DNA from 2 places in the Clostridium subterminale genome. Region 2 is predicted to be linked to the other one. Evidence: a T-box and tRNA genes for the amino acid it is inferred to sense, from the RefSeq annotation. Region 2 holds a T-box; the other holds one or more tRNA genes.
The links. The T-box of region 2 lies ahead of ABDZ93_RS08965 (glycine--tRNA ligase). A T-box ahead of a tRNA ligase gene usually reads a tRNA of that ligase, here a tRNA-Gly.
Positions count from the first base shown of each region.

Region 1: it encodes a tRNA-Gly, which carries the amino acid that the T-box ahead of ABDZ93_RS08965 (glycine--tRNA ligase) is inferred to sense. The anticodon was not compared.

Region 1 covers NZ_BAAACI010000007.1:65,286-81,113, forward strand. The annotation lists gene ABDZ93_RS14005 (TrkH family potassium uptake protein) at 1-1,350, opposite strand, end outside; gene rplT (50S ribosomal protein L20) at 1,604-1,957, opposite strand; gene rpmI (50S ribosomal protein L35) at 1,985-2,182, opposite strand; gene infC (translation initiation factor IF-3) at 2,202-2,729, opposite strand; ribosomal protein L20 leader region at 2,764-2,876, opposite strand; gene ytxC (putative sporulation protein YtxC) at 2,913-3,839, opposite strand; gene ABDZ93_RS14030 (DUF6873 family GME fold protein) at 4,275-4,979, shown strand; tRNA gene ABDZ93_RS14035 (tRNA-Cys) at 5,110-5,183, opposite strand; tRNA gene ABDZ93_RS14040 (tRNA-Gly) at 5,188-5,262, opposite strand; tRNA gene ABDZ93_RS14045 (tRNA-Phe) at 5,270-5,345, opposite strand; tRNA gene ABDZ93_RS14050 (tRNA-Asp) at 5,368-5,444, opposite strand; tRNA gene ABDZ93_RS14055 (tRNA-Val) at 5,448-5,523, opposite strand; gene hslO (Hsp33 family molecular chaperone HslO) at 5,664-6,545, opposite strand; gene ABDZ93_RS14065 (class I SAM-dependent DNA methyltransferase) at 6,550-7,296, opposite strand; gene ABDZ93_RS14070 (alpha/beta-type small acid-soluble spore protein) at 7,517-7,759, opposite strand; gene ABDZ93_RS14075 (peptide ABC transporter substrate-binding protein) at 8,446-10,149, opposite strand; gene ABDZ93_RS14080 (peptide ABC transporter substrate-binding protein) at 10,684-12,369, opposite strand; gene ABDZ93_RS14085 (ABC transporter ATP-binding protein) at 13,031-13,999, opposite strand; gene ABDZ93_RS14090 (ABC transporter ATP-binding protein) at 14,001-15,023, opposite strand; gene ABDZ93_RS14095 (ABC transporter permease) at 15,039-15,828, opposite strand, start outside.
Region 2 covers NZ_BAAACI010000005.1:287,862-303,689, reverse strand. The annotation lists gene murD (UDP-N-acetylmuramoyl-L-alanine--D-glutamate ligase) at 1-199, opposite strand, end outside; gene ABDZ93_RS08965 (glycine--tRNA ligase) at 770-2,161, opposite strand; T-box leader at 2,244-2,410, opposite strand; tRNA gene ABDZ93_RS08960 (tRNA-Asn) at 2,564-2,638, opposite strand; gene lysS (lysine--tRNA ligase) at 2,895-4,436, opposite strand; gene greA (transcription elongation factor GreA) at 4,466-4,945, opposite strand; gene dusB (tRNA dihydrouridine synthase DusB) at 5,088-6,056, opposite strand; gene ABDZ93_RS08940 (type III pantothenate kinase) at 6,065-6,844, opposite strand; gene ABDZ93_RS08935 (hypothetical protein) at 7,021-7,203, opposite strand; gene ABDZ93_RS08930 (hypothetical protein) at 7,210-7,380, opposite strand; gene ABDZ93_RS08925 (sodium ion-translocating decarboxylase subunit beta) at 7,495-8,634, opposite strand; gene ABDZ93_RS08920 (biotin/lipoyl-containing protein) at 8,651-9,091, opposite strand; gene ABDZ93_RS08915 (OadG family protein) at 9,118-9,492, opposite strand; gene ABDZ93_RS08910 (carboxyl transferase domain-containing protein) at 9,505-10,989, opposite strand; gene ABDZ93_RS08905 (formate--tetrahydrofolate ligase) at 11,294-12,964, opposite strand; gene ftsH (ATP-dependent zinc metalloprotease FtsH) at 13,153-15,171, opposite strand; gene hpt (hypoxanthine phosphoribosyltransferase) at 15,325-15,828, opposite strand, start outside.

The DNA.
Region 1 (15,828 bases), on a different contig from region 2:
ATCTTCTGGATATTTAATAGAATTTCCTCTTTTACTTTTTCTTATAGAAATTGCTACAACTAGTGTAAGTGGTCCAACTCTACCTGCATACATAGTTAGTGCCACTATAGCTTTACCTATAGCAGTAAGCTCTTGAGTTAATCCTAATGTTAACCCAACAGTTCCAAAGGCTGAAGTTGTTTCAAATAAATAATGTTCAAAAGGAGCTCCGGATGCTCTCTCCGTAATAGATAATAATATAGTTGTAGTGAAAATTAATGCTAATGCTATAATTACTACTGCTAAAGCCTTATATACAGTTTCTTTATTTATTTTTCTTTTAAATAATTCTGTATCTTCTCTTCCATTTATAACTGATAATATCGTCATAAAAAGCACTCCAGCTGTGGAAGTTTTTATCCCTCCAGCGGTTGACCCTGGTGAGCCACCAATAAACATCAACATTATCGTTAAAAATGTAGACGCCATAGTCATCTGCGTCAAATCTATAGAATTAAACCCTGCTGTTCTTGGTGAAACTGATGCAAAAAATGCTGACAACAGTTTTCCTTTAATCCCCATAGGCTTTATAGTTCCTGGATTAGAAAGTTCAAATACTAGAAACATTATAAATCCAAATAAAATTAATCCTGCACTTACGGCTATTACTAACTTAGTTTGTAAAGCTAATCTCTTAGTGTGTTTATAATTAAATATATCATTCCATACATGAAAACCTAATCCACCTATTATTATTAAAGATGATATTGTAAGTATTACCAAGGTATTATCGCTATATGCAGTTAAGCTATTATAATTTCCCATAAGGTCAAATCCAGCATTACAAAATGCAGAAACAGCATGGAATATACTATAATATATGCCTTTAACAATTCCAAACTCAGGTATAAATTCAAATGAAAGCAATAACGCCCCTAGAAGTTCTATTGAAAAAGTAAATACTAATATATACCTTGCTAATTTTACTATTCCCTGAAGAGATGTGGAGTTTAATGATTCTCTTATTATTAATCTTTCTTTTAAAGTTATTTTTTTACCAATAATTAATGATAAAAGTGTAGCAAAGGACATAAATCCAAGACCACCAATTTGTATTAAAATAAGTATTACTGTTTTTCCAAAATAACTCCAATAGGTACCAGTATCTACAGTAACTAATCCTGTTACACAAACTGCTGAAGTTGATGTAAATATACAATCAATAAATGGAGTTCCTACACCTTCTATAGTAGCAATTGGCAAGCTTAATAATAGGGCACCTGTAAATATTATCGTTGCAAATCCCATAGCTATTATTTGAACGGGAGTAAAGTTTTTACGCCTTAGAATGCCAATTAATCTCAATTGCATAGATAACACCTCATACTTCTTACAAAAAAATTTATTATAATTATATAATTTTCCCTTTTGTTTATTAAAATATATATAGTATAAGAATGTAGCCATAGCTACATTCTTATACTATATATATCCGTCTATTCATTATCTTTATTGCTTACATAAAAAAATAATAAATAATTATGTATATTAAAATTAAGTCTAACAAAATCCAGAGACATGACATAGTCATCCTCTGGCTTTAATTTCTTATATTAAATTAATCCTATAGGTGCTTCTTAGCAACTTCTACTAATTCAGCAAATGCCTTTGGATCATTTATTGCTATTTCAGAAAGCATTTTTCTGTTTATTTCAACGCCAGCAAGTTTCATTCCATTCATGAATTTTGAATAAGAAAGATCATTCATTCTAGCAGCTGCATTTATTCTAGCTATCCATAGTTTTCTGAAATCTCTTTTCTTTAATTTTCTTCCAACGTAAGCATTTCTTAATGCTCTAATTACTGACTCATTAGCTGTTTTAAATAACTTGCTTTTTCCACCGTAGTATCCTTTTGCAAGTTTTAATACTTTTTTATGTTTTTTACGACTATTCATCGCTCTTTTTACTCTTGCCATTATATTTACCTCCTAGATAACTTCCTACTATAAGTATGGTAGTAATTTCTTCATTATTTTTTCTTGAGTAGTTGAAACATATCCTGTTTTTCTAAGATTTCTCTTAGTCTTTCTGCTCTTCTTAGTTAATATATGGCGTCTAAAAGCTTTAGATCTTTTTAACTTACCTGTTCCTGTCTTTTTAAATCTCTTTGCTGCACCTCTATGTGTTTTCATTTTTGGCATTGTAAAGTCCTCCTCTCGGTTATGCTCTTTTTGGAGCTAATATCATTATCATATTTCTTCCTTCTTGTCTAGCTGGCTTTTCAATAACATAAACATCGCCTAATTTTTCTACAAAAAGGTTTAATATCTTGTGTCCAACTTGTGAGTTTTCAATTTCTCTTCCTCTGAATCTCACAGTAACTTTAACTTTGTCTTCATCTAATAAGAATTTTCTAGCATTATTAGCTTTTATCTCAATATCGTGCTCTTCTATGCTAGCACTTAATCTGATTTCTTTAAGTGTAGTAATTTTTTGTTTCTTCTTAGCTTCTTTTTCTTTCTTTTGCTGTTCATAAACAAACTTACCAAAATCCATTATTTTGCATACCATAGGTTTTGCATTTGGAGATACTACAACTAAATCTAATTCCTTTTGTTGAGCAATATCTAGTGCTTCTTTTGTAGAAATTACTCCTAGTGCTTCCCCATCTGAGTTAATAACTCTTACTTCTTTATCTCTTATTTCTTCATTCATCATGAAATCTTTATTTTTACTGATAACATTCACCTCCGGCTTTTAAACCACATATTTTTCATTTTATATAAAATAAAAAGGACAGCAAACGCCGCCCCATATTTACAGTTATTGTAAATTAAAATCATTACCTTACTAGCAGTACTGTAAGGTGAGAAACGGCAGTTTCTACTTGTTAATAAATTATTCACTTTCCAACTAACATAGTCAATTCTACTACACCTTTATATTATTGTCAATAGGCATTTCTATAATTTCTTTAAACATTAGACATTCATTACACCCACTGCAATGATAAATTCTGTCTTCAAATACCTTCTCTATAGTATTAATTAATTCTTTATTTTTACACCTATTAGCAGAATGTATCACTATCTTTTTCGGACACATAGTTATGAGTCCACTTATGACTAAATCATCTTGACTAACTTCTACTATATTTTTATTTTCACAAATCTCATTCAAAAGGGTTTCCATAATATTATTCCCAAATTCATCTCTGAGTATATATGAATCTCCTCTTTTTCCAATATATAAATCTACTTTCTCAGCCTTACTCTCTTGTATTTCAACAAAATATTTTAGAAGACTAATAAATTCATTAAATTCCTTTTCTATCATATAGCTTTCTACCACTTTTTCTATTATCATATATATCTGCGGCATTAATTCCTTCGCTCTAAAGTCAATAAAGCCTTTAATATTTATTTCATTTCCTTCTTCTATGCAATTAATAATTCTATCTAAAATGTTATTTTTCTTATTCATATAATATATTACAGTATCATCTATAGGTAATTCTTCCATTAAAACTTTATATATATCCTTTTTTATATCACTTACATCGTTATAATTTAGAAAATTATAAGTTTCATTTAGATGTTTATTAACCTTTTTTTCTAAAAACTCGTTAATAATCACACCATATAAAATGTTAGCTATATAATAGTTAAATAACTTCTTACCTTCATCCTCAGTGTAATCACCATCTTTCCAATATATATGTATACATTCATTTAATTCATCATTTTCAACTTTTAAATTTAAACTTTTCTTTTTTGTCCTTAAATAATCACCCATACTCTTAACTTGATTTAATACATAATCCTTATAGCTATTATTCACAATAGTCAACATCAGCATTCAATCACCCCACTTCATGTTAAGAATTTTATAGATACAGAACTTCACTTTAATATATTATGTGTTTTTATTTTTTACTATATACAATTTTTAAAATCCAATTTATTCTATAAATTTTATAGCATTTATGATATATTATTTCTAAATTAGTCTATTGATCTACTTAGCTAAATAATCTTTATAAAAATTTCTTAGATTAACTACCTGGTATACAAAAATTTTTTCTATAAAAATATAGATATAAATAAGAATATTTATACTGGGAACTATTTAAATACAGATATATATTCCTATATAACTATTTAACTATTTAACTATTTAACTATTTGTTCTATTTATGCGGGTTTGAGAAGAATCTGTCATTTAAATAGTCTGATTAAAGATATATTAAAATTTGAATTATTAATAACAACCAATAATAAGGTGGTGCTATTTTTGAAATATGCTTTTGTTGACTTCAGAATTTCTCAAGAGGAGCTTTTAGCTTTGGAAAATTTAAATTGTAAAGTTATACTTTGTGAACCTTGCAATTCATTATATCCAGCTATATGTGGTCATCCTGATATTCTTATACATTTTATCGATAATAATAATGTTATTATTCATAAGGATACATCTTCTACCTTTGAAGAAATTCTAAAATCTCTAAATCTAACGGTATTGAGAAGTACTGATGCTTTAACTGATAAATACCCTAAAGATATCATTCTGAATGCTGTAAGTACTTCTGATTTTTTTATGCATAAAATAAGATATACGGATAAAACTTTGTTAGAAAATATTCATGATAAGACATTAATAAATGTGAATCAAGGTTACTCCAAATGCTCTACTGTAGTATTATCTAATAAAGCTTTCATAACTTCTGATATATGTATTTATAAAGAATTAAATATCTATGGATATGATGTACTATTAATTCCATCAGGGGATATTCTTTTACCTCATTTAAATTATGGGTTTATTGGTGGAACTTGTGGTATGATAGACTCTAAAACCATAGTTTTTTATGGAAATTTAGATTTATATCCTCATGGAGATTTAATAAAAATATTTTTAAATAAGCATGGTATAACTCCTATCGCTTTAACCAACTCGCAATTAATTGATAGAGGTAGTATATATTTTTTAGATATTTAATAATTTATACTTGCCAAAATTACTAGAATATGAATTTTAAAATACTCAATTATAATGTGTACTGCTCTAAGAAGTATATTTATGTTTATATACAAAAGAAAAAAGCAAGTAATTTAATTACTTGCTTTTTTGGAGGCGCCACCCAGATTTGAACTGGGGATAAAGGCTTTGCAGGCCTCTGCCTTACCACTTGGCTATAGCGCCATATTGGAGCGGAAGACGAGATTCGAACTCGCGACGTTCACCTTGGCAAGGTGACGCTCTACCACTGAGCCACTCCCGCGTAATAATGGTGGCTCGAGCAGGAATCGAACCAGCGACACGAGGATTTTCAGTCCTCTGCTCTACCGACTGAGCTATCGAGCCAGACACAAATTTTAGAATTTATTGGCGACCCAGAAGGGACTCGAACCCTCGACCTCCGGCGTGACAGGCCGGCACTCTAACCAACTGAGCCACTGGGCCATATGGTGGTCGCAACAGGGATCGAACCTGTGACCCCCTGCTTGTAAGGCAGGTGCTCTCCCAGCTGAGCTATGCGACCAAATTTAAATTTGTGACACCACTATTAAAAATAATCTTTGCTAAGCTTAAAAAACCAATGAATTTTCCAAGTCTTAACAAAGACTATTATATTAAATTTTAAGTTTATTGTCAATATAGTTTTTAAAATTTATTATAAAACTAATTAATGTCATCTAATATTTTTTTAATATCTTCTGGTTTAAAATCATAGGCTTTATTACAGAAATGGCATAAGATTTCTTCCGTCTTGCCATCATCATATATTTCTTGCAAATCATTCTTACCAATACTCATTAACACTCTTTCTACTCTTTCTCTTGAACAGTCACATTTATATTCAGGTACTAAGGAATCATATATTTTTAAATCCATATCTTCAAATACAAATTCTAATATTTCTTCTATAGTCATTCCTTTTTCTATCATAGATGTCACTGATGGAATTTCTTCCAATCTATAAGTTATAATATCTGCTAAAAATTCTGATGCACCTGGCATCATTTGAATAATAAATCCTCCAGCAGCTTTTATAGATAAATCTGTATCTACCAATACTCCCAAAGCAACAGCAGATGGTGTTTGCTCCGATACAGTAAAGTAATATGCTATATCATCTCCTACTTCTCCTGTATATATAGGTACTTGACCTACATAAGGTTCTTTAAGTCCCATATCTTTAATTACTTTTAAATATCCATTTTTACCTATGGCGCCACCAACTTCCAATTTACCCTTTTCATTTAAAGGTAAATCTATTTTGGGGTTTCCTATATAACCTTTAACACTTCCATCATTATGAGCAGTAACGGTAATACCTTTCGCCTCTCCTCCACCATCTATTTGAATACTTAAACTGTCAGTATCATTTTTCAGCATAGCTCCCATTAAAACACCACCAGTTAGCATTCTTCCTAGTGCCGCTGATGCTGTTGGCATACATTCATGAGTTTTAGTTGCTTCATTCACTAAGTCAGTTGTAATCGCTGCAATTATTCTTACTTGACCATCCTTTGCTGTAGCTCTAATTAATTTATCTTTCATTCCTCTAACATCCTTTCTTACTCAAAACATAGGTTATTCTTTCCGTATTCTCACCTATAGCAACTTCTTCATAGCAATTAAGTTTTCTTTCTATGACAAGGTCTGCTTCATTTATAAACTTTTCTATCTTACTCTCGCTATAAGCTCTCTCTCTGTGGTGTTCATCAAATCTATGATACACTTGTCCTTCTTTAACAAAAAAAGTTAAATACATATCAACTACATCATCTTGTAATTGATTTTCCCAAATATAGACTACATCTTCCCTGTCATAGTTAAAACTATTATTTCCTAATATATTTTTAATTTTGTACTCCGTATTAATATCAAAAATAAAAATTCCATCATCCTTTAAGTGTTTATTAACTGACATAAAATATAATTGAAGTTTTTCATCCTCAATTATATAGTTAGTAGAATCCAATCCACAGGTTATCAGATCAAACTGCTTTTTAAGGTTAAAGTTACATATATCTTGACACATAACCTTAGCTTTAATTCCCTCAGCCTTTAACTTTTCATCTGCAATAGACAACATATACTCCGATAAATCTATAGCCGCTGTAAATATAAAGTTTCTTCCAATTAACTTAGTAAAATTTCCTGTACCACAAGCTAAATCTAAATAGTCTCTTCTTCCAACTTTATATTCCTTGCAAATATCAATAATTTTTTCTGCCCAACCTCTATAATTGATATCTTCATTAATTAGTTCATCATATATATCAGCAAAATCATTATAACAGTCCATAGGTTCACCATCTTTTCTATATAATCACCTATTTATTTTACCTTACTTTTTTTCTTTTGTCTAAGAAATCTTCCATGATTATGTAACAAATTTCACCTCTATCTAAATAATTGTATATTAAACTACAATTAAATTTCTTCATCAAATTAACACAATTTATCTTAATTTAGACTAACAAACTCTTAACTAAAATAGATTATTATCAATACACTATATAACATTAAAAAAATTCATCATTCCTAGGCATATTTAATCCTTTTTTCTTTTTTGTCATCATTCCTCCAATTCTTCCCGTTTCTTCTGCAGTTAAACCACTCCATCCAAATTCATTTACTTTATCAGCCAGCCCCAATTCTTCTACTATATCATATTTTATCTGCTCTCTTAAAGCTTCTTGTGGAGTTAATTCTTTATTAGCTTTCAATTTAGATTTTATCACTTTCTTTAAAGGAGTCTTACCCATGAACTTCTACCTCCGCATTGTTCAAATATAGTTTTAACATACTAACTATATTTTCTACCATAGGCTTTTTTTTATTCATCTCCTATATAATTTATGTAGCTTTGTTACTCTATACTCCCTTAGGTATCACTAAAAGCATTTTAAATAATTACATATTTTCACTTAAACAAATATATTTACATAAAATGCAAAACTTGAGAAAGCTACAATTAGGGTAGTTAAAAAAGAATCTACTAGAATGATTTATTTAACGGTTCTTTGTATGCAGCTAATGCAAGTTCGAAGTATTGGATTGACAAATTAAATAAAACTGGAGATTTCAAATTAAAAAAGGTTATGATGCTTCACTATGTTATAATTTCTTCAATCAAGAAAATAAGTACTTTAAAAATGCCAAAATAAGAAAAGCTTTTTCAGTAGAACTGCAATAATGCATTAGGCATTAACATAGATATATCTTATGTTGAGTGAGCAATATTCTGTGACAAAACAGATAATACGGATTACGAATTAGCAGAAACCCCAGTCACTGCTGACTATAATGATCCATTAACTTAAATCTTTGGATATTAGGATTTAAAAAAAGTCTATACATAAGGTAGACAATACGCTAGAATTATAAAAATACTCCTTAAAGTATTTACAAATACTTTAAGGAGTATTAAACATTCTAATAATATTTTATATTACTTTCTACCTGAAGTGTAAGTGTATTTTAAATCATAATTTCCACCAAATAATGGAGTACTTAAATTTTTAACATATTTTCTAATATAAGTATTTTTAAATCTCCATGCTTCTGGACTTATAACACCATCTTCATATAATAGTATGCTTTCTGCTTCTTTAAATAATTCAGTTCTTTCTGCAGGATCTACAGATTTTGCTGCTTTCGCTATAACTTCATCATATTTAGGATTTGACCATCCTGTCATTACAACATCAGCTCCTGTTACCCAGAAGTCAAGGAATGTGTTAGGGTCATTGTAGTCACCACCCCATGCCATACCAGCTACTTGGTAATCATAGTTATCAGTTCTCTCTTGGAATTGTGCCCATTCAACATAGTCAACTTCTACATTAATTCCAAGTTGCTCTTGATAAACACTTTGTTGGAACTCAGCATATTCTTTTGATGTTGTATCAGTTCCTGATTGAAGGTATTTAATAGTTACTTTAGATGGATCCTCACCAAGTCCTAATTCTTTCATTCCTTCTATTAATAGAGCCTTTGGATCTGGATTTTCATCTATAAGCTTTTGAATTGGAAGATCTTTAACTTTATCTCTATATTCTTCTCCACCTATTTGTACTTTTGGAGGTACGAAAGATAATGCTGGTTCACCAAGACCTTTTCTTAAAGTCTTAATTTTATTTTCTCTATCTTCAGCTATTATAAATGCTTTTCTTACTTTAGCATTACTAAATAATTTCTCTTTGTGGTTAAAGAAAGTATAGGTAGTTGAACCATCATATCCTCTTCTATTTTCAAATTCACCAGTTGCATCAAGTTTTTCTATCCATTCTGTTTTTACAACTGGACCTACATCTAATGAACCATTGTATAATTCATTCATTTGAGCAGATTCTTCTTTTATTATTTTCATTGTAGCTTTTTCAAGTTTTACATTTTCAGCATCCCAATATTCAGGGTTTTTAGTAAATTCAACCTTATTATTGTGTACCCATTCAGAGATTACAAATGGTCCACAATATACCATTGTATTTGCTTCTGAGCCATATTTATCACCGTGCTCTTTTATTATGTCTTCTCTTTGTGGTTGCATTACTTTAAAATATGTTAAATCTAAGAAATATGCACATGGTGATGCTAATTTAAATTCAACAGTTTTTTCATCTACTGCTTTAATACCTAATTCTTCTGCTTTAACTTTTCCTGCATTAAACTCTGCAGCATTAGCTATAGGATATAGCAAGAATGCATATGGTGATGCAGTATCTTGAGCTAACGTTCTTGTAATACCATAAACAAACTGTTCTGCAGTAACTGGTTGACCATCACTCCATTTTGCATCTCTTAACTTAAATGTCCAAGTTAGCCCATCTTTTGATGTTTCCCAACTTTCAGCCATACCTGCTTCAATTTTATCTTTACCATTTTCATCTTGCACAATTCTAGTTAAAGCCTCTTGGCAGTTAGTAAGTACTTGTGAAGAATATAAATCACTTGATTTTGATTGGTCAATTGTTTTTGGTTCAGCCTTCAAAAATACGTTAAGAAACTGTTCTTTATCCATATCTCCAGAAGCAGCAGTTTCTTCACCTTTACCATTTTCTGCTTTCTTGTCATCCTTACCACAACCTACTAAAGCAACAGACGTTACCATAGATATCGCTAATAAAGAAGCTAATATTTTTTTGCTTTTCATGAATAATCCCCCTTCATTAATCATCAATATGATAGATATAAAGCACATATCCATCTGATTTAAATTTATTATATATTAACATTTTCACTATTGCAATACCCATTATCTGAATATTAACAAGATTACCTCAATTCGACTTATTATCTTATATATTAACAAATATTTAACTAAATAGTAATCTAAATTCTTTTTTTTGGAATAATTATATTATATTTTTTTAAAATAAAATATATTAATGAAATTATTTTTCTTTTTTTATCTAATTATTTTTCTTTTTTCTACTTTTTTCTTGCTAAATCGTGTTTTATTTATATATACATTCGAAATTTGTAATACGAATTTTCCTGATTAAATCCTATAACCACTATAAATATATTAAAACATTTTGGATAACATCAACCTTTTCTCATACTTTATAATGAATTTTCCTATAAATTCATTATATATGTTGTTTTATGGATTATAAAATATTATAACGAAACAAAAGAGTAAAGCATTTTATCAGCTTTACTCTTTTGTTGTTTCATTATAATACTAGTTTCTACCAGTAGTATAAGTATATTTTAGGTCAACTGTTCCAAATAATGGAGCAGCATAGTTTTTAACATACTTTCTTACATAAGTATTTTTAAATCTCCACGCTTCTGGACTTATAGCACCATCTTCATATATTAAAATTCTTTCAGCTTCTTTGAAAAGTTCAGCTCTTTCATTTGGATCATTACTTTTTCCTGCTTTAGCTATAAGTTCATCATACTTAGGGTTTGACCATCCTGTTGGCACAACGTCAGCATTAGATGTCCATATGTCTAGATATGTGTTAGGATCATTATAATCTCCAGTCCAAGCTATACCTGCAACTTGGTAATCTAACTCATCTGTTCTTTGTTGGAATATAGCCCATTCAACGTATTCAACATCTACATTAATTCCAAGCTTGTCTTTATAAACTTGTTGTTGAAACTCAGCATATTCTTTAGCTGTTGAATCAGTACCTGATTGTAAATATTTAATATTTATAGTCGATGGATCATCTCCAAGCCCTAATTCTTTCATTCCTTCTATTAGTAATGCCTTTGGATCTGGATTTTCTTCTATTAATTTTTGAACTGGTAATTCATTTACTTTAGTTCTATACTCTTCTCCACCTATTTGTACAGACTTAGGTACAAATCCTAGAGCAGGCTCACCAAGACCTTTTCTTAAAGTCTTAATTTTATTTTCCCTATCCTCTGCTATTATAAATGCTTTTCTCACTTTAGCATTGCTGAATAGTTTATCTTTATGGTTAAAGAAAGTATATGTAGTTGAACCATCATATCCTTTTATAGCGTCATACTCACCAGTTGCATTAAATTTTTCTATCCACTCTGGTTTAACTACTTTAGCCACATCTAATGAACCATTAAGTAATTCATTCATTCTAGCAGATTCTTCCTTTATTATTTTCATTGTAACTTTATCAAGTTTTACATTTTCAGCATCCCAATATTCAGGGTTTTTGACAAATTCAAATTTATTATTGTGGACCCACTCAGATATCTTAAACGGACCACAATATACCATACTATCAGCCTCTGAACCGTACTTATCACCGTATTTTTTTACTATATCTTCTCTTTGTGGTTGCATTACTTTAAAGTATGTTAAATCAAGGAAGTATGCACATGGTGCTTTTAATGTAAATTCAACAGTTTTTTCATCTACAGCTTTAACACCTAAGTCTTCCGCCTTAGCTTTACCAGAGTTGAATTCTGCAGCATTAGCTATAGGATATAATAGGAAAGCATAAGGTGATGCAGTATCTTGTGCTAACGTTCTTGTAATACCATAAACAAACTGTTCTGCAGTAACTGGTTGACCATCACTCCATTTAGCATCCCTTAACTTAAATGTCCAAGTTAACCCATCTTCTGAAGTTTCCCAACTTTCAGCTATACCTTTTTCAATTTTATCTTTACCATTTTCATCTTGCACAATTCTTGTTAATGATTCTTGGCAGTTTGCAAGGACTTGTGAAGAATATGAATCACTTGATTTAGATTGATCAATTGTTTTTGGTTCAGAATCCAAAAGCATATTTAGATATTGTTCCGCATCTGCTTCTCCATTAGTCGCAGCTCCAGAATTTTTTTCTTCACCCTTACCGCATCCAACTAATGCAACTGATGTTATCATAGATAATGCTAATAACGATGCTAGTATTTTTTTACTTTTCATAAGTAATCCCCCTCAAAATAATATAGTTTAGTTCAAAAATTCTAAATCTTCATTCTAAACTCTGTTCATCTTTGTCGTTAATCTTTGTGTATATTTCTACACATTTCCTCATAACTTTTATTTATTTTTATAATACACCCTTTTAACGACAATGTCAATGTTCGCTTTTCCGACTAAAGACACCTTAATTATAATTTTATTCAATTATACGAATTATCTTCTCTATTCTCGACACAAAATACCTTATTTTTCAACAAAATATTACAAGTATAAGAATTATTATTATTATTATTAACATTGGCATATCTACTTTATCGGGTTTTACATTATTTTTTGTCGTAATTTGTATCTTTTTTAATAAAATAATTGATTGGAGTAGATATATGAATTACTATTTTGATAAAAATTCTTTTTTCTGTATTTTCTTTAAATAGAATTCAACTGAATTTAGTAAATACTTTTCTACTAAATATTCATATATCATCTCCTTTTATATTATTACTAAGCCATAAAACAATTAATATGCCTAATAATAAAACCCAATCATTGAATAAACTTTACATATCTCTTTCTTTTATCATATATAGCAACACCATTTTTCTTACCTTTTTAACAACAAAAAAGATAAGAGTAATAAAATACTCTTATCTTTTTATTTTAATTATAATATATGGCATGCAGCAAAGTGATTTGGCTCAATTTCTCTAAACTCAGGATTCTTTTCACTACATATAGGTTTTGCATATCTACATCTTGGTGCAAATCTACAACCTGGTTTAGGATTTATCGGACTAGGCACTTCTCCTTCTAGAGGTATTCTTGCTTTCTTCTTAGTAGCATCAGGATCAGGAATTGGAATTGCTGATAATAATGCTTGAGTATACGGATGTAAAGGCTTATCATATAAATCTTTACTACTAGCAAGCTCTACCATAGTTCCTAAATACATAACTCCAACTCTATCAGATATATGTTTAACCATTGATAGGTCGTGGGCTATGAATAAATATGTTAACCCTAATTCATTTTGTAATTTTATCAATAAGTTAACAACTTGTGCTTGAATAGACACATCTAGAGCAGAAATAGGTTCATCGCAAACTATGAAGTCTGGTTCTATAGCAAGAGCTCTTGCTATACCTATTCTTTGTCTTTGCCCACCTGAAAATTCATGAGGAAATCTAGATGCGTGTTCCTTATTTAATCCTACTAATTGTAGCAATTCATAAATTCTAGCCTGTCTTTCATCACCTTTGTGAAGATTATGAATATCTATTCCTTCTCCAATAATATCTCCAACAGTCATTCTTGGATTTAGTGATGCATAAGGGTCCTGAAATATGATTTGAGCTCTTCTAGTAAATTCCTTTTTTTGTTTTTTATCATATTTACTAATGTCATCTCCATCAAATAAAATTTCACCACCTGTTGCACCGTAAAGTCCCATTACTGTTCTTCCACAAGTTGTTTTTCCACAGCCTGATTCTCCAACAAGACCTAATGTTTCACCTTTTAATATATTAAAACTAACATCATCTACTGCTTTAAGTGTGGCATTCTTACCAACTTCAAAATACTTCTTAAGATTCTTTACTTCAATTAAAACTTCCTTTTTATTTGTTTCAGCCATCTTATTCACCTCTTCTTAACGCTTCTGGAATTTCAACCTTTGGTGCCATTGGATGTTTTAACCAACATAACACTTGGTGATCATTCTCTACATTAGTAGCTTCCGGCATCTCCTCTAAACATATTTGCATACAATATTCACATCTTGCAGCAAATGGACATCCGATCGGTGGTTTAACTAAGTCTGGTGGAGTACCATTTAAAGCGTAAAGCGTATCCTTATTTTTTGTATCAAGTCTTGGCACCGATTGAAGTAATGCCCAAGTATAAGGATGTTGAGGATTCGCAAATATCTCCTCCACAGTACCTCTTTCAATAACTTGACCTGCATACATTACTTGAATTCTATCTGCAGTGTCTGCAACAACGCCAAGATCATGAGTAATAAGCATAACTGCAGTTCCTAGTTTCTTTTGAAGATCTCCTATAAGATCCATTATTTGTGCTTGTATAGTAACATCTAGAGCAGTAGTCGGCTCGTCTGCAATAAGTATCTTTGGATTACACGCAAGCGCTATAGCTATCATAGCTCTTTGTCTCATACCACCTGAGAATTCGTGTGGATATTGATGAGCTCTCTTATCAGCATTTGGTATATTAACAAGATCAAGCATCTTTATTGCTTCTTTCATTGCTTCTGCTTTATTCATACCTCTATGAATTATTAAACTCTCAGCAATTTGTTTTCCAACCGTCATTGTAGGATTTAATGAAGTCATTGGATCTTGGAATATCATAGATATATCTGACCCTCTTAATTTTCTTAATTCCTTCTCATTCATATCTAAAATATTTTTACCATCAAAAATGATTTTAGAATCTTTCTTAATTTCTGCCGGCATTGGTTCTGGTAATAGTCTCATTATAGCTTTTGATGTAACTGTTTTTCCACAACCTGATTCTCCAACTATAGCTAAAGTTTCACCCTTATCGAGATGAAAATCTACACCTCTTACTGCCTTTACTTCACCAGCATAGGTATGAAATGAAACTTGTAAATTTTCTACATCTAAAATTCTTTCCATTTGCCATTCCCCCCCTTATTGACGTAATTTAGGATCCAGTGCGTCTCTTAAACCATCACCTAATAAATTGAAAGATAACATTGTTAATGAAATCGCTAAGGCAGGGAAAATTAATTGATAAGCATAGAACATTAAATTCTGTTGTCCTGCAGCTGCAAGAGCTCCCCAGCTTGTCATAGGTGATTGAACACCTATTCCTAAGAAACTTAAGAAAGCTTCAGCGAATATAAATCCTGGTATATCAAATGTTATAGCAACAATCATTACACCTAAAGTATTTGGAACTAAGTGTTTTGCTATTACTCTTGATGCGTTTGCTCCTAATGCTTTTGCAGCAAGCACATATTCTTGCTCCTTAATTTGCAAAAGTTGCCCTCTTACAAGTCTAGCCATATAACACCATCCCGTTATGGTCATGGCTATAATAAGTGGTGCCATACCACCTTGATCCATAAGAACTCTGATAAGTATAACTAATACAAGGTATGGAATACTAACTAATATCTCTAATATTCTCATCATGATATCATCAGCAATACCACCAAGATATCCAGATATACCACCATAAATTGTTCCTACAACAGTGTCTACAATAGCTCCAACTATTCCTATAGTGATAGATATTCTACCACCTACCCAAACTCTTGAAAATAAGTCTCTACCTAAACTATCTGTTCCAAACCAATACGTTGAGTTTGGTTTCATATTTAACATATCATTATTTGTAGCTTGATATTCAAATTTACCTATCATAGGTCCTATAATTGTCATTAATGCGATTAATCCTAATAACACTAATGAAACC
Region 2 (15,828 bases):
ATTCAAATTTAACTCCTTTGCATTGATACTTGTCTACAACGTCTTTAAGTTTTTCTATATTCTTTTTATCAAAAGCAGTAACCCTAGCTCCTAAACCTATAAGGAACTCTATAAGTGGTATATTACTCACCCCTATTCCTACGACAGCTACGTTTTTATCCTTAATAAATCTCTTAAAATCACTAAAATCTTTTTTCATTTTTATTCCTCCAGTACGACTATGTATTAGCTTACTTCCATACTATACTTATACTTACAATTATATCACTACAGCAGGCTTAAAAAAACTCTATGACATACACTTGCTCTATTTATTTCAACAACTCACCTATTTTCTATATTTTCGCCTATTTTCCCCTTGTATTCACTAGTTTTTGAATGTTTTTTTCAATTTAATTCATTATTTTTCAAAAAAGCTATTGCTATGAGTTTTTTAATATGATATAATCTGTTTGTGCCGTAAGTAAAGGTGTTAAAACTTTTCCCCAAAGGTTTAACATTGCACATAACATATCCCCATGATTAAACCCTATTTTTTACCGGATGCAAATCCGGTTATTTTTTTATCCATTTATATAAATCACCTGCAACAAAAACATTAATACAATATCTACATAAATTTTAGCCTACAATATATTTTTTAAACATCCTTAATTTATCATACATGTATCTATTTATTTTACATATTTAACTGTCTATATATGTTTACTATAAAATAACTCCAAGCAAATTAATGCCTAGAGCTATTTTAAATTCTTATAAACTTCTATTAGAATTCCATTTTTTCTTCTATATAAGATACGAGATTACTTATTGGCATTCTTACTTGCTCCATAGTATCTCTATCTCTTACTGTAACACTCTCATCTTCCATAGTATCAAAATCTATTGTAATACAGAATGGTGTTCCTATTTCATCTTCTCTTCTATATCTCTTTCCTATACTTCCAGCCTCATCATAATCTACATTAAACTTTTTAGATAATATTCCATACACATCAAGAGCCTTTTCACTTAATTTCTTGCTAAGTGGAAGTACTGCTGCCTTAAATGGTGCTAATGCTGGATGAAGATGCATTACTGTTCTGACATCTCCGCCTTCTAGTTCTTCTTCATCATAAGCTTCACACAAAAATGCTAATGCAACTCTATCAGCTCCTAATGATGGTTCTATACAATATGGTACATATTTCTCATTAGTAGTTGGATCTAAATAAGATAAATCTTCTCCTGAATGTTCCATGTGTCTTTTTAAGTCATAGTCTGTTCTATCAGCTATTCCCCAAAGCTCACCCCATCCAAATGGGAATAAAAACTCTATGTCACAAGTAGCATTACTATAGAATGACAGTTCTTCTTTTTCATGATCTCTAAATCTTAAGTTTTCCCTACCCATTCCTAAGTTGAATAAGAAATTCTTACAATATTCTTTCCAATATTCAAACCATTCCAAGTCAGTTCCTGGCTTACAGAAAAATTCAAGCTCCATTTGCTCAAACTCCCTTGTTCTAAAGGTAAAGTTTCCTGGAGTAATTTCATTTCTGAAAGATTTACCTATTTGAGCTATTCCAAAAGGTACTTTCTTTCTTGATGTTCTTTGAGAATTTTTAAAGTTTACAAATATACCTTGAGCTGTTTCAGGTCTTAAATATATTTCATTTTTACTGTCTTCAGTTATACCTTGGAAAGTTTTAAACATAAGATTAAACTTTCTTATATCTGTATAATTCATTTTCCCACACTTTGGACAAACCACATTGTGTTTTTCAATATATTCTTTATACTCTTCATTTGTCCATCCATCAGCTACAGCTACTTCTGCACCTTCTGAAACCATATGATCTTCAACCAACTTATCAGCTCTGAATCTAGCCTTACATTCTTTACAATCCATTAACGGATCAGAGAATCCACCTACATGACCTGTAGCTACCCAAACTTCTGGATTCATTAATATAGCACAATCTAACCCTATATTATACGGATTTTCTTGTACAAATTTTTTCCACCATGCTTTTTTGACGTTATTTTTAAATTCCACTCCTAAAGGACCATAATCCCATGAATTTGCAAGACCTCCATAAATCTCAGACCCAGAAAATATAAATCCTCTATTTTTACATAAAGCTACCATTTTATCCATAGTTAATTCTTTTCCCATGTTCATTACCTCCATAAATGTTTATTTTATTATTAATTGCAATTAACAAATTAATAGTTGAAAAATAAAAAACTTTAACCAATCAAGGGACGAAATTAATCCGCGGTTCCACCCTTATTAGCTAAAGCTCATCTTTAAAATTTATCACTAACTCAAAAGCTCCCTTCACAATATTGATTTGATGATTTACACCTACCACCATCTCTCTTTAAAATCTTTATTACTACTCTTCTTTATCATCGTTATTATTTAGTTTTTAATATTATCCACAAATCATATTATAATTCAAAATAAAATTAAAATATAAATATGGAATTTTATAAATATCAATTTTTATTATATTATCTACTATAACAAAATAAGCCGACTTAAAAGTCCGCTATAAACTATCTTATAAAAAAATGGCTCCGCGAAGAGGATTCGAACCTCCAACCTATCGGTTAACAGCCGAGTGCTCCACCGTTGAGCTATCGCGGAATATATAATTTATATCTAAATTATATCATATTTAATGTAAATTTCAACACTATTTCTATAAAATTTTAAAAATAATTTCTTTCACTTACATTATATGAATATTTTATCTAGAAACCATTTTAATATGCAACAATTATTTAACATATAATATTTCTTTACTGATATTATATATTAAATTAATACCTTAACATTTTACCCAAAAATTATTAAAATATGCAATAATTTTTGGGTAAAATTAATTTTAAAGTTATATATACTATTGTAGAGGCTTCATTGTTGGGAATAGTATAACATCCCTGATTGATACTGAATCAGTTAAGAACATTACTATTCTATCTATACCAATTCCAAGTCCGCCTGTTGGAGGCATTCCTACTTCAAGAGCACTCATGAATTCTTCATCAATTAGATAAGCTTCATCATCTCCAAGTTCTCTTTCTTTAGCTTGTTGCTCAAATCTTTGTCTTTGAACTATAGGATCATTAAGTTCTGAATAGGCATTACAAACTTCTCTACCATATACAAACCCTTCAAATCTCTCAGTAAATGCTTCATTTCCACGTTTTTTCTTAGTTAATGGCGATATTTCTACTGGATAATCACAAAGGAATGTTGGTTGAATTAAATGTTCTTCAGCAAACTCCTCAAATAAAACATTTAATACATCTGCTTTTGTACAGTCTTTTAATTCTTTTACAAATTCCAAATGCTTTTCTTTTGCAATTTGTCTAGCTTCTTCGTCTGTCTTAACTTCATTAAAATCTACACCTGCATATTCTTTTACAGCATCAACCATAGTTATTCTTCTCCATGGTGGTGTAAAGTCTATTTCAGTTCCCTGATAATTCACTTTAGTAGTACCATGAACTTTCTCACAAGCATATGCAACTAATTCTTCTGTTATTTTCATCATATCGTTATAATCAGCATAAGCTTCATATAATTCTATCATTGTAAATTCAGGATTATGTCTAATACTCATTCCTTCATTTCTAAAATTTTTACCCATATCATATACTTTTTCAAGTCCACCAACTATGCATCTTTTTAAGTATAACTCAGTAGCGATTCTTAAATACATATCTATATCTAAAGTGTTATGATGAGTTACGAATGGTCTTGCAGCCGCACCCCCAGCTATAGGAGATAAAATAGGAGTTTCAACTTCTAAGTATCCTCTATTATCCAAGAATTCTCTTACTGCTTTTATAATTTTTATTCTATTAATAAAAGTATCCCTTACATCTTTATTCATTACTAGGTCTACTTCTCTTTGTCTATATTTTAAATCTGGATTTTTAAGTCCATGCCATTTTTCTGGAAGTGGTTTTAATGATTTAGAAATCAAAGTTACTTTACTAGCTTTAACAGAAGTTTCTCCTGTCTTTGTTACAAACGGTATACCTGTAACTTCTAAAAAATCGCCTATATCAAAAGTTTTTGCATCTTTAAATTGTTCTTCTCCAACTCTATCAAGTCTTATATAAACTTGCATTTTTCCAGATCTATCATGAATATCACAGAATCCAGCTTTACCTTGAATTCTTTTAGACATAAGTCTTCCTGCAATTGTAACCTCAGTTTCTTGAAGCTTTTCATAATTATCCTTTATTTCTTGTGCTTCATGAGTTCTTTCAACTTTATATACGTCAAAAGGGTCCTTCCCTTGCGCTTGAAGATCAGCAAGCTTTTGTCTTCTAATCATTACTTGTTCATTATATTCAGCTTCTTGAGCTTGTAATTGTTCATTATCTGTTGCAACTTCTTGTAAATTATCATTGTTAGCTTCTGTAGCCATAAACCATTCCTCCTAGTTCTTTTTTATGATTATCTTTTAATTTCTAATACTTTATAGTTGTTAATTCCATCTGGAGTTGATACTTCTACAACATCTCCTGTTCTCTTTCCCATAAGAGCATTTCCTACAGGTGATTCATCTGAAATTTTATTTTCATAAGGGTCTACTTCAGCAGATCCAACAATATAAAATTCTATTTCTTCATCAAATTCATAATCATATACTTTTACACTTGTTCCTATACTAACTATATCTTTAGGAATTTCACTTTCATCTACTACAGATGCGTTTCTTAACATGTTCTCAAGTTGAATAATTCTTCCTTCAACGAAAGCCTGCTCATTTTTTGCTTCATCATACTCTGAATTTTCACTTAAATCTCCATATCCTAGGGCAACCTTTATCTTTTCTGTTATTTCCTTTCTTTTAACAGTTTTTAAGTATTCTAGCTCATCTTCAAGCTTCTTTATTCCTTCGTAAGTCATCACGTATTTTTTAGTTTCGCTCATATTTCTCTCCCCTTCAATCTTACTAAATAATTCTATATCATTATAAATACTCAATTGTATCATATATAGTCTCTATAATCTTTGATTAATTATAAAACAGCTGCAATTCCTTGTCAATAAAGGTATATTTATATTAAAAATTCTACTTTTCATAATTTAATTTATACTTTTCTAACAAATTATACATTTCATCATAGGATATAGCAGAGTTGATTTTATCTTTAATTTCGGTACAATTTCTTAACCCCTTAATATACCATGCTATATGCTTTCTCATTTCTCTTACAGCTTTATTTTCATCAAAGAACTTTATAGCTCTATTCAAATGAGTAATACACATATCTATTCTCTCTGTATCAGTAGGCCTTACTATATCATTGCCATCAATTCCCTGTTTTATTTCTCTAAATATCCACGGATTTCCCATGGCACCTCTTGCTATCATTATACCATCACAATTAGTTTGTTTCCTCATATTTATAGCATCTTCTGCCTCAAATATATCACCATTACCAATGACAGGTATAGAAACAGCTTCCTTTACTTGCTTTATTATATCCCAATCAGCCTTACCTTCATACATCTGTTCTCTAGTTCTTCCATGAACTGTTATAGCATCTACTCCCGCATCTTCTAAATATTTAGCAAACTCCACTGCATTTATGCTATTGGAATCAAAGCCCTTTCTAAACTTTACTGTAATAGGTTTACTTGAGGCTTTCTTCATTTCTTTAACAATTTCACTAGCCAGTTTTGGGTTTTTCATTAAAGCAGAACCTTCTCCATTTTTAACTATCTTTGGTACTGGACATCCCATATTTACATCTATAATAGTAACTCCGTCCATACCTTGAATGGTTTCACAAGCAAATGCCATTATCTTTGGCTCACTTCCAAATATCTGTAATGCTACGTGTTTTTCTTCATCACTTATTCTCATAAGAGTTCCAGTATTTTTACTATTATAATATAGCCCTTTTGCACTAACCATTTCTGTATAAACTAGTCCACATCCCATTTCTTTGCATATACCTCTATAAGCTATATCAGTAACCCCTGCCATAGGAGCAAGAAATACAGGATTTTCAAAGCTTATATTTGAAATTTTCATTTTATCACCTATTCTCTATTCTTCTCGTATATAATCCTAAGTCCTTCTAAAGTTAAGAATGGTTCAACTTTATCTATAGATTCAGATCCTTCCGCTATAAGGTTAGCAAGACCTCCTGTAGCTATTACCATAGGATTCTCCTCTCCTAATGCTATCATTTCTTTTTTAATTTTACTTACAATAAAATCAACTTGACCTATATAACCATATACAATACCTGCTTGCATACTTGCTACTGTATTTTTACAAATAACTGTTTCTGGTTTTATAAGTTCTACTCTTGGGAGTTTAGCAGCTTTTTGGAATAATGCATCTGAAGATATTTTTATACCTGGTGATATAGTTCCACCTATGTAATCTCCATTAGCAGCTACTGCACAAAAAGTAGTTGCAGTTCCAAAATCTATAATTACTAATGGTTTCTTATACATTTCATGAGCTGCTACTGCATTAACTATTCTATCTGCTCCCACTTCTTTAGGATTATCATATTTTATATTTATTCCTGTCTTTATTCCCGGACCAACCACTAGAGGTTTTTTATTAAAAAACTTTCTTACCATATGCTCTAGAGAATACATTATATTGGGAACTACTGATGAAATAATTACTCCTGATATATCATTAACATCTAGCTTGTTGTAAGAAAAAAGCTGAGCTACTTCTATCATATATTCATCAGAAGTTTTTCTATTATCTGTAGATAATCTCCATTCTATTATTAATTCCTTACTCTTATAAATACCTAATACTATGTTAGTATTTCCTACGTCTAATACGAATATCATAATCATGTCACCTCTATATAATTAAAAGCAGCTTTTAAGCTGCTTTTTAAATGTTCCTAATTATTATAACACATTTAACACTTTTACTATATAACTTAATTAACTTTTTTAAGTTAATACTACTTTATGTGTTAATGAATTTTATGTAATATCACTGTAGACTACTCTATTATGTTTTATATGAGATTATTACTATTTATTATATCAACCTCATCTTTGAAAATCTCATATAATTCTCCTTTTAATGTTCCATCACTAAAATTATTCATGATATTCAGATATATTTTTTTTAAATTATCTTCTTTTCTACTTAAGCAATTACTTCTAAGCTTTTTTTCTTTTTCCTTGCCATGAAACATTATTCCTTACCTCCTTATAATACTTTTTAAAACTTTGATATGATTATTATGTCTTACAATTGAATTTTGTGCCCTGTTGTCAATTTCTTGAATAGGTACATTTGCCAAGTAACTTTCATAGCTTCTAATAATCTCATTTTCTTTATTAATTAGAAATTGAATCATTGTATCTTTCATAATAATCTCCTCCTTTTTCCTATTATTATCAAATAAAAAAGGGGATATACCTTTATTTTAAAAGTACATACCCTTTTTATAAATTATTTACAATCTACATATTTAATCTTTATATTAAGCTCCAAATAAAGCTAATAATACACCTGCCGCAACAGCACTTCCTATAACTCCAGATACATTTGCACCCATAGCATTCATAAGTAGGAAGTTAGTAGGATCCTCTTTTTGACCTACAACTTGAGAAACTCTCGCTGCCATAGGTACTGCTGATACTCCAGCAGATCCAATTAATGGATTTACTTTCCCTTTAGTTAATTTACACATGACTTTTCCTACAATAACTCCTCCTGCTGTCGCTACTGCAAATGAAGCTACCCCAATTATAATAATTCCTATAGTTTTAGGATTTATAAAGGCTTCTGCTGTTGCTGTAGCTCCAACAGAAAGTCCAAGAAATATAGTAATTATGTTTATAAGAGCATTTTGTGCAGTATCTGAAAGTCTTCCAACTACTCCAGATTCTTTAAATAAGTTACCAAGCATTAACATTCCTATCAACGGTAGTAAAGCTGGTAATAATAAAGTTACTAATATAGTTACAACTATAGGGAATACTATTTTTTCTATTTGCTTAACTTGTCTTAGTTGTCCCATTTTTATTCTACGCTCTTCTTTAGTTGTAAGAGCTTTCATTATTGGTGGCTGTATAAGTGGTACAAGCGCCATATATGAGTAGGCTGCTACTGCAATAGGTCCCAATAGATGTCCCGCTAGCTTATTTGTTAAGAATATAGCTGTAGGGCCATCTGCTCCTCCTATAATTCCTATAGAAGCAGCTTCCTGTGGTGTAAAACCAAAAAGAATAGCTACTCCAAAAGCAAAGAAAATACCAAACTGCGCTCCAGCTCCCATAAGTACACTAGATGGATTAGCAAGCAATGGACCAAAATCTGTCATAGCCCCTACACCCAAGAATATAAGCGGAGGGAATATCTCCCATTTCACTCCTTTTGATAAATAATATAGTAATCCTCCTGCTTCCTTACCTATAGGCTCGGCCATAATATTGCCTAGTGGTATGTTAGCAAGTAACATACCAAATGCTATTGGCAATAATAAAAGAGGTTCGAATTTTTTACCGATAGCTAGCCATATGAAAACTAAAGATACTCCTATCATTACAGCTTGTTGCCATGTTAAAGCCGCAAATCCAGATGAGGCAAACAAATCTTTAATTACTTCAAAAATGTTCATTTAAATTGACCTCCTATTATGCAATAACAGCTAATATATCTCCAGTATTAACTGCGGCTCCTTGTGTTACATTTATCTCTACTACAGTTCCATCTGTTGGAGACATAATTTCATTCTCCATTTTCATAGCTTCCAGTACGAATAAAACATCACCTTGTTTAACTGTTGCACCCTTAGTTGCAACTACTTTAACTATTGTTCCTGGCATTGGCGCTTCTGCCTTTGCTCCTTCTGCAGTTGATGCTACCGGTGCTGCAGTTGATACTACTGGTGTTGCAGCTGAAGTTGACGCTGCTACTGGTGCTGCTGATTGTACTGGTTGTGCTGGTGTCACTTGCACTGGTTGCGCTGGTGTCACTTGTACTGTTGGTGCTACTGGTGTAGCAAACTCACCCTTTACTTCTTCTACCTCTACTTGATATAAATTTCCATTAACTGTAACATTATATTTTTTCATACGAAATATCCTCCTAACAATAACTTCTATTTAATAGAAGCACTTCTCCAACTTGAATTATTATTAACCCTTTTTATACTCTTTATATTTAATTCATCTAGTGACTTACCAGTATGAGCAGATAATGATGCCATTATAGCTGCTACTAACTCATATTCCTTATTAATATCTACTGTTTGCACAGTATTATCAACTTCACTCACCGTAATTGATACTTCCTTCGGTTCCTCATTAGCATTAGATCTTTTTTTATAATCTCTTCCTAGCAAAAAGCTTTGTAATTTAATTATGAGCATAAGTGCCAATAACACTCCAAATACTATTATCATAGCAATGGCAGCTACACCTAATGCAAAGTATAAATTTTCTAGGGTGAAGTTTCTGAATAATGTTTCTTTCATATTATACTCCTCCTAAACTAGTGTACTACCATGTGTTTTAGGATATTTTAATTCTCTTTTACTTTGTAACATATCTAGCATAGCAAATATCCTTTGCTTGCTTTCACTTGGTTTTATCACATCATCTATTATTCCCATACTTGCCAAATTATAAGGATTGGTTACTTCATCATAGTATTTAGCAATTACATCTTTTTCTCCTTGTTTATGATCCTCTGAGTTAAATATCTCATCTCTGTATAGTCCTTTTATATATTCTTCTGGACTTGTTAAACATACTTTTGCTGTTGGCCAAGCCATTGTAACATCAAATGCTGATTCTCTTGAAGCTAATACTTCATATCCAAGACCATAAGCTTCTCCTATAATTAAAGAAACCTTTGGAACTGTAGCATCAATTAATGAATACATAAGCTTTCCAATATTTTTAGCAAGTCCATTATTTTCTTCTTCTAAAGAAACTGATGCTCCTTTTGTATCTACTAAGCTTAAAATAGATATATTGAAACTGTCACATAATTTTATAAAACTTGAAACCTTATTTGATCCTAAATTATCAATTTCTTTATTTTTAGAATTTAATATAACTCCAACTGTCAATCCGTTAATTTTTCCCAGAACAGTTCTAAAGTTAGTAGCAAAGCCTCTATATATTTCTATGATACTATCTTCATCAACTATAGTATTTAAAATTTCATCTAAAGAACAATTATCCTTTTCAACCATTTCATCAAGATTTAACTTACCTACATTTAAATTTAAATCTTCATTACTAACGGTAGGTAATTCTAAATTATTTGATGGCATATAAGAAATTATATTTCTTATAACTTGGAATGCTTCTTCTTCAGTAGCAGCATTTATATGTGCATTACTATTTCTATTAGCACTTACTCCATTGCTTACCATTGATTTATCCACATACTTACCTTCTTTTTCAGTAAGCTTACTTAAAGAAGATACACTTAAATCACTTATTTCATCTACAGCAACTACTACATCACTCATAGTTCCAAACAATGATGTTATACCATTACAAGGACCGCATATAACTGATACTCTTGGAACTATACCGCTTAGCTTAGCATACTTGTTTAAGACTAATCCATAAGAACCAAGTAATTCTATTCCTTCATTTAATTTTCCACCTATGGAATCAATAACTTGAACTACAGGAGCACCTATTTTAGCAGCATTATCAAGAATATTTATTATTTTTCTTCCCATAGTTTTTGTAAATGTTCCACCTTCTACCGTATAGTCACAGCTATATATAAATACTAGTCTTCCATTTACAGTTCCATGACCAGTAATTACACCGGCTCCATTGCCTGAAACAAGAGAACCAATTTCTACAAATGTTCCTTCATCTAATAATGCAAGAACTCTTTCTCTTGCTGTAAGTTTATTTAGGTTGTGTTGCATTTGTACTTGACTATCTCCACCACCTAAGTGTGATGTATCTTTAAGCGAATTAAACACTTCAAGTTTATTCATTTTACTGCCTCCTGACATATTAACTTTACCGTATATAATATTAACACATTTCACACCATTTGTATACATTAATTGCAAGTTTTAATTCATTTTTCTGTGAATTCCTTATTTTTAAAATTTCTATAATTCAGATAACCTTTATTATAGTATTCTGCTTAAATTAATTTTAATCCCTGTCTATTTAAATTTATAAAAAAACTAATCCTATGAAATCATAGGATTAGTAAATAAATTTTAATTTTAAATTATTTGTAGTTAAATATTAAACCAAATTAATATATAATCTAATTTTAATATAATAATTTTAGAATAGACCTTCTATAGTTCCATCTTCATGAATATCTATTTTATTTGCAGCAGGAACCTTTGGAAGTCCCGGCATAGTCATTATAGCTCCTGTTAATACAACTATAAAACCTGCTCCATTTGATAACTTAACTTCTTTTACGGATATATTAAATCCTGTTGGTCTTCCTAATAAAGCAGGATTATCAGAAAGGGAATTTTGAGTTTTGGCTACACATATAGGCACTTTATGAAGTCCTAATTTTTCTATTTCACTAATCTGTTTTTTAGCTGATGCTGTAAAATCTACATCATCTGCTCCATATATTTCCCTTGCAATAATTTTTATTTTTTCTTTAATATCCAGTTCTTCATCGTATAAAGCTTGGAAATTGCTTTGTTTATTTCCAATAGTTGAAATAACTTTATTTGCTAAGTCTTTTCCACCTTCTGCTCCTTTTTCCCAAACTTCAGTTAAAGATACCTCCACTCCATTAGTTTTACAGAATTCTTCTATGAACTTAACTTCTTCATCACTATCTGATATGAATTTGTTTATAGCTACAACTACTGGAACATTAAATTTTTGTATGTTTTCTATTTGTTTCTCTAGGTTAACAACACCCTTAGATAATGCTTCTACATTTGGAGTATTTAATTCTTCTTTTTTAACTCCACCATGATGTTTTAACGCACGAATTGTTGCAACTATAACTACACAGCTTGGTTTTAATTCTCCATACCTACATTTAATATCAAAGAATTTTTCTGCTCCTAAGTCTGCACCAAATCCAGCTTCAGTAATAGCATAATCTCCTAGCTTTAATGCCATTTTAGTTGCAAGTATACTATTACAACCATGAGCTATATTAGCAAAAGGGCCTCCATGAATTATTGCTGGAGTATTATCTAATGTTTGTACTAAGTTAGGTTTTATAGCATCCTTCATCAACATAGCCATTGCACCTTCAACTTTTAAGTCCTTGCAATAAATTGGATTTCCATCAAGATCATATGCTACAAGGATTTTACCAAATCTCTCTTTAAGATCCATAAGATTGTTAGATAAACATAATATCGCCATAATCTCAGAAGCAACAGTAATTGTAAATCCATCTTCCCTTAAGAATCCATTTGGCTTACCACCCATACCAACTACTATATTTCTAAGAGCTCTATCATTCATATCTAAAACCCTTTTAAATATAATTCTTCTTGAATCTATTCGAAGTTCATTTCCTTGATGAATATGATTATCTATAGCCGCAGCTAATAAATTGTTTGTTGTTGTAATAGCATGCATATCTCCTGTAAAATGAAGGTTTATATCTTCCATTGGTACTACTTGAGCATAACCGCCACCTGCAGCACCTCCCTTAACTCCAAAAACTGGTCCTAATGAAGGTTCTCTTAATGCTATAACAGCATTTTTACCTAAACTGCAAAGTGCTTGACCAAGTCCTATAGTTACTGTAGATTTTCCTTCTCCTGCTGGAGTTGGGTTAATTGCTGTAACTAATATAAGTTTCCCATCTTCATTATCTTTTCTACTTTCAAGAACATCTAGAGATATCTTTGCTTTATACTTTCCATAAAGATCTAAATCATCCTCAGTTAAACCTAATGTTTTTCCTACCTCTAAAATTGGTATCATCTTTGAACTTTGAGCAATTTCAATATCAGTTTTCATAAATTAACCTCCTAAGTATTACATTAATTTGTACTATTTTTTCAAAATTCAGAAATAAATTAAGCTATGATAACTATGAATATAGTTGTGTCAGTAGTTTTTTCAATATTCTTCTATTTTAAGTTCATTATAACATAATTACTTTTATAAAAAAAGCACAGCAATAGCTGTGCTTTTAAAACAATATATTAACTTTCCTTATATGTGTTACTCTCATTGTCTGAAGTTTTTTCTTCTATTGAATTTTCATCTGTTGATACTTCATCATTAAGAGTTTCTACATTCCAGTCCTTAAACTTTTCATTAGAACTAACACTATTTTCTTCTACTGGAACGTCATTTTCTTCTTTCGGAGAATCTAATACAATTCTTTCTGCATCAAACTCTGCAAGAGTTTTTCCCTCCATTATTGCATTAAATTCTTCTGCAGTAAGTTTTTCTCTTTCAAGTAAAGCTTTTGCAACATCATGAAGTTTATCTATATTTTCCTTAAGAATAGTTTCTGTTCTCTCATAAGCCTCATCAATTAAAGCTTTAATTTCTCTGTCTATCTTAGATGCAACCTCTTCTGAGAAGTCTCTTGTTCTTCCAAAGTCTCTTCCCATAAATACTTCACCATCATCTTTTCCAAAAGATATAGGTCCTAGAGCATCTGTCATACCATATTCCATAACCATCTTCTTAGCTATTGATGTTGTTCTATCTATATCATTTTTGGCTCCTGTACTTATATCTCCAAGAATCAATGCTTCTGCAACTCTTCCTCCTAAAAGACCAACCATATCATCTCTAAGTTTAGACTTAGATGTATATGCCGTATCTTCATTAGGTAGATGTAAAGTATATCCTCCTGCCATCCCTCTTGGAATAATACTAATTTCATGCACAGCATAAGAATTAGGCAAGTATTTAGATACTACTGCGTGACCCGCTTCATGGTATGCAGTTAAATTCTTATCTTTATCACTAATAACCCTAGATTTCTTTTCTGGTCCAGCCATTACTCTAGTTATTGATTCTTCTAGTTCTTCCATAGTTATAACTTTTCTTCTAGCTCTAACAGTTAATAAAGCTGATTCATTCATTAGATTTTCAAGGTCTGCTCCAGTAAATCCTGGCGTTCTCTTTGCAAGTATTTTTAAATCTACATCTTCATTTAAAGGTTTATTCTTAGAGTGAACCTTTAATATTTCTTCTCTTCCTTTAACGTCAGGTACACCAACAACTATCTGTCTATCAAATCTACCTGGTCTTAAAAGAGCTGGATCTAAAATGTCTGGTCTATTTGTAGCAGCTACCATTATTATGCCTTCATTTACACCAAATCCATCCATTTCAACAAGAAGTTGGTTTAAAGTTTGCTCTCTTTCATCATGTCCGCCACCCATACCAGCGCCTCTTTGTCTACCTACAGCATCAATTTCATCTATAAAGATTATACAAGGAGAGTTCTTTTTCGCTTGTTCAAATAAGTCTCTAACTCTTGAAGCTCCAACTCCTACAAACATTTCAACGAAGTCTGATCCTGATATGCTGAAAAACGGTACTCCAGCTTCTCCAGCTACTGCTTTTGCTAAAAGAGTTTTTCCTGTTCCCGGAGGACCAACTAATAGTACTCCTTTTGGAATTCTAGCCCCTACTTCCATATATCTCTTAGGATTTTTAAGAAAATCTACTATCTCTTCAAGTTCTTGCTTTTCTTCATCAGCTCCAGCTACATTCTTAAATGTAACTTTTTTATCCCCTTCTAAAGGTACCGCCATCTTAGCTTTACTTTTACCAAAACTCATAACTCCACGGCCGCCACCGCCACCGCTTCCACTAGACTGATTCATAAACATTATCCAGAATAATACCACCATGCCTATCACAAGAAGTGTAGGTAAAATTCTCATCCAAACTGGTACTGTAGCAGGTGGATCATATTTTTCATTCATATCAGGGTTAGGATTTGCTTGAATTATTTGAGAATACCTTGATTGTAAAATATTTACACTGAATTCGGTACCATCGCTTAATTTACCTCTCACTGATGTACCATCAGATGATGTTTGTATAGCTGTTACTTGTTTTTGTTGCATATATTTTTCAAATTCTGTTACACTTATTTCTTTAAGACTTCCTGTACTATCGAATAATGACAGTGCAGAAAATATAACTAGTATTAACACTAAAAACCAAATTGTTGCACTAGAAATTTTTTTCATTTAAAGCCCCCCTCTCTCTATGGTTCAATATCACTAAAAATTCTATCATATGAGTTTTTCCTTTACAACATTAATAATATTAATTATTAATGAACTACTATTCTGTTCTTTTTTAAATAATAAATAAGCTTAATATCTATATAGTATAAAACTTTATTCCTTCATATATACATGCTCATCTAGTATTCCTATATAAGGAAGATTTCTATAGATTTCAGCATAATCAAGACCATACCCTACTAAGAAGTAATCCGGAACATCAAAGCCAAGATATTTAACCTCTAACTCTTCCTTTCTTCTTTCAGGTTTATTAAGTAAACATGCTATTTCAAGGCTTCTTGGATTTCTAGCACCTAAGTACTTCATAAGATATTTTAGAGTTACTCCACTATCTATAATATCTTCTACTATTAACACATCTTTACCTTTTATTTCAAAGTCAAGATCCTTTATTATTTTTACTATTCCTGAAGACTGTGTAGCATCTCCATAGCTAGATACAGCCATAAAATCCATCTTGCAAGGTATAGTAATGTTTTTCATTAAATCAGCCATAAACATTACTGAACCTTTTAGAATACCAAGGACAATTAAGTCTCTCCCTACATATTCATTTGATATTTTGGCTCCTATTTCTTTAATTTTTTCTGTCAAAAC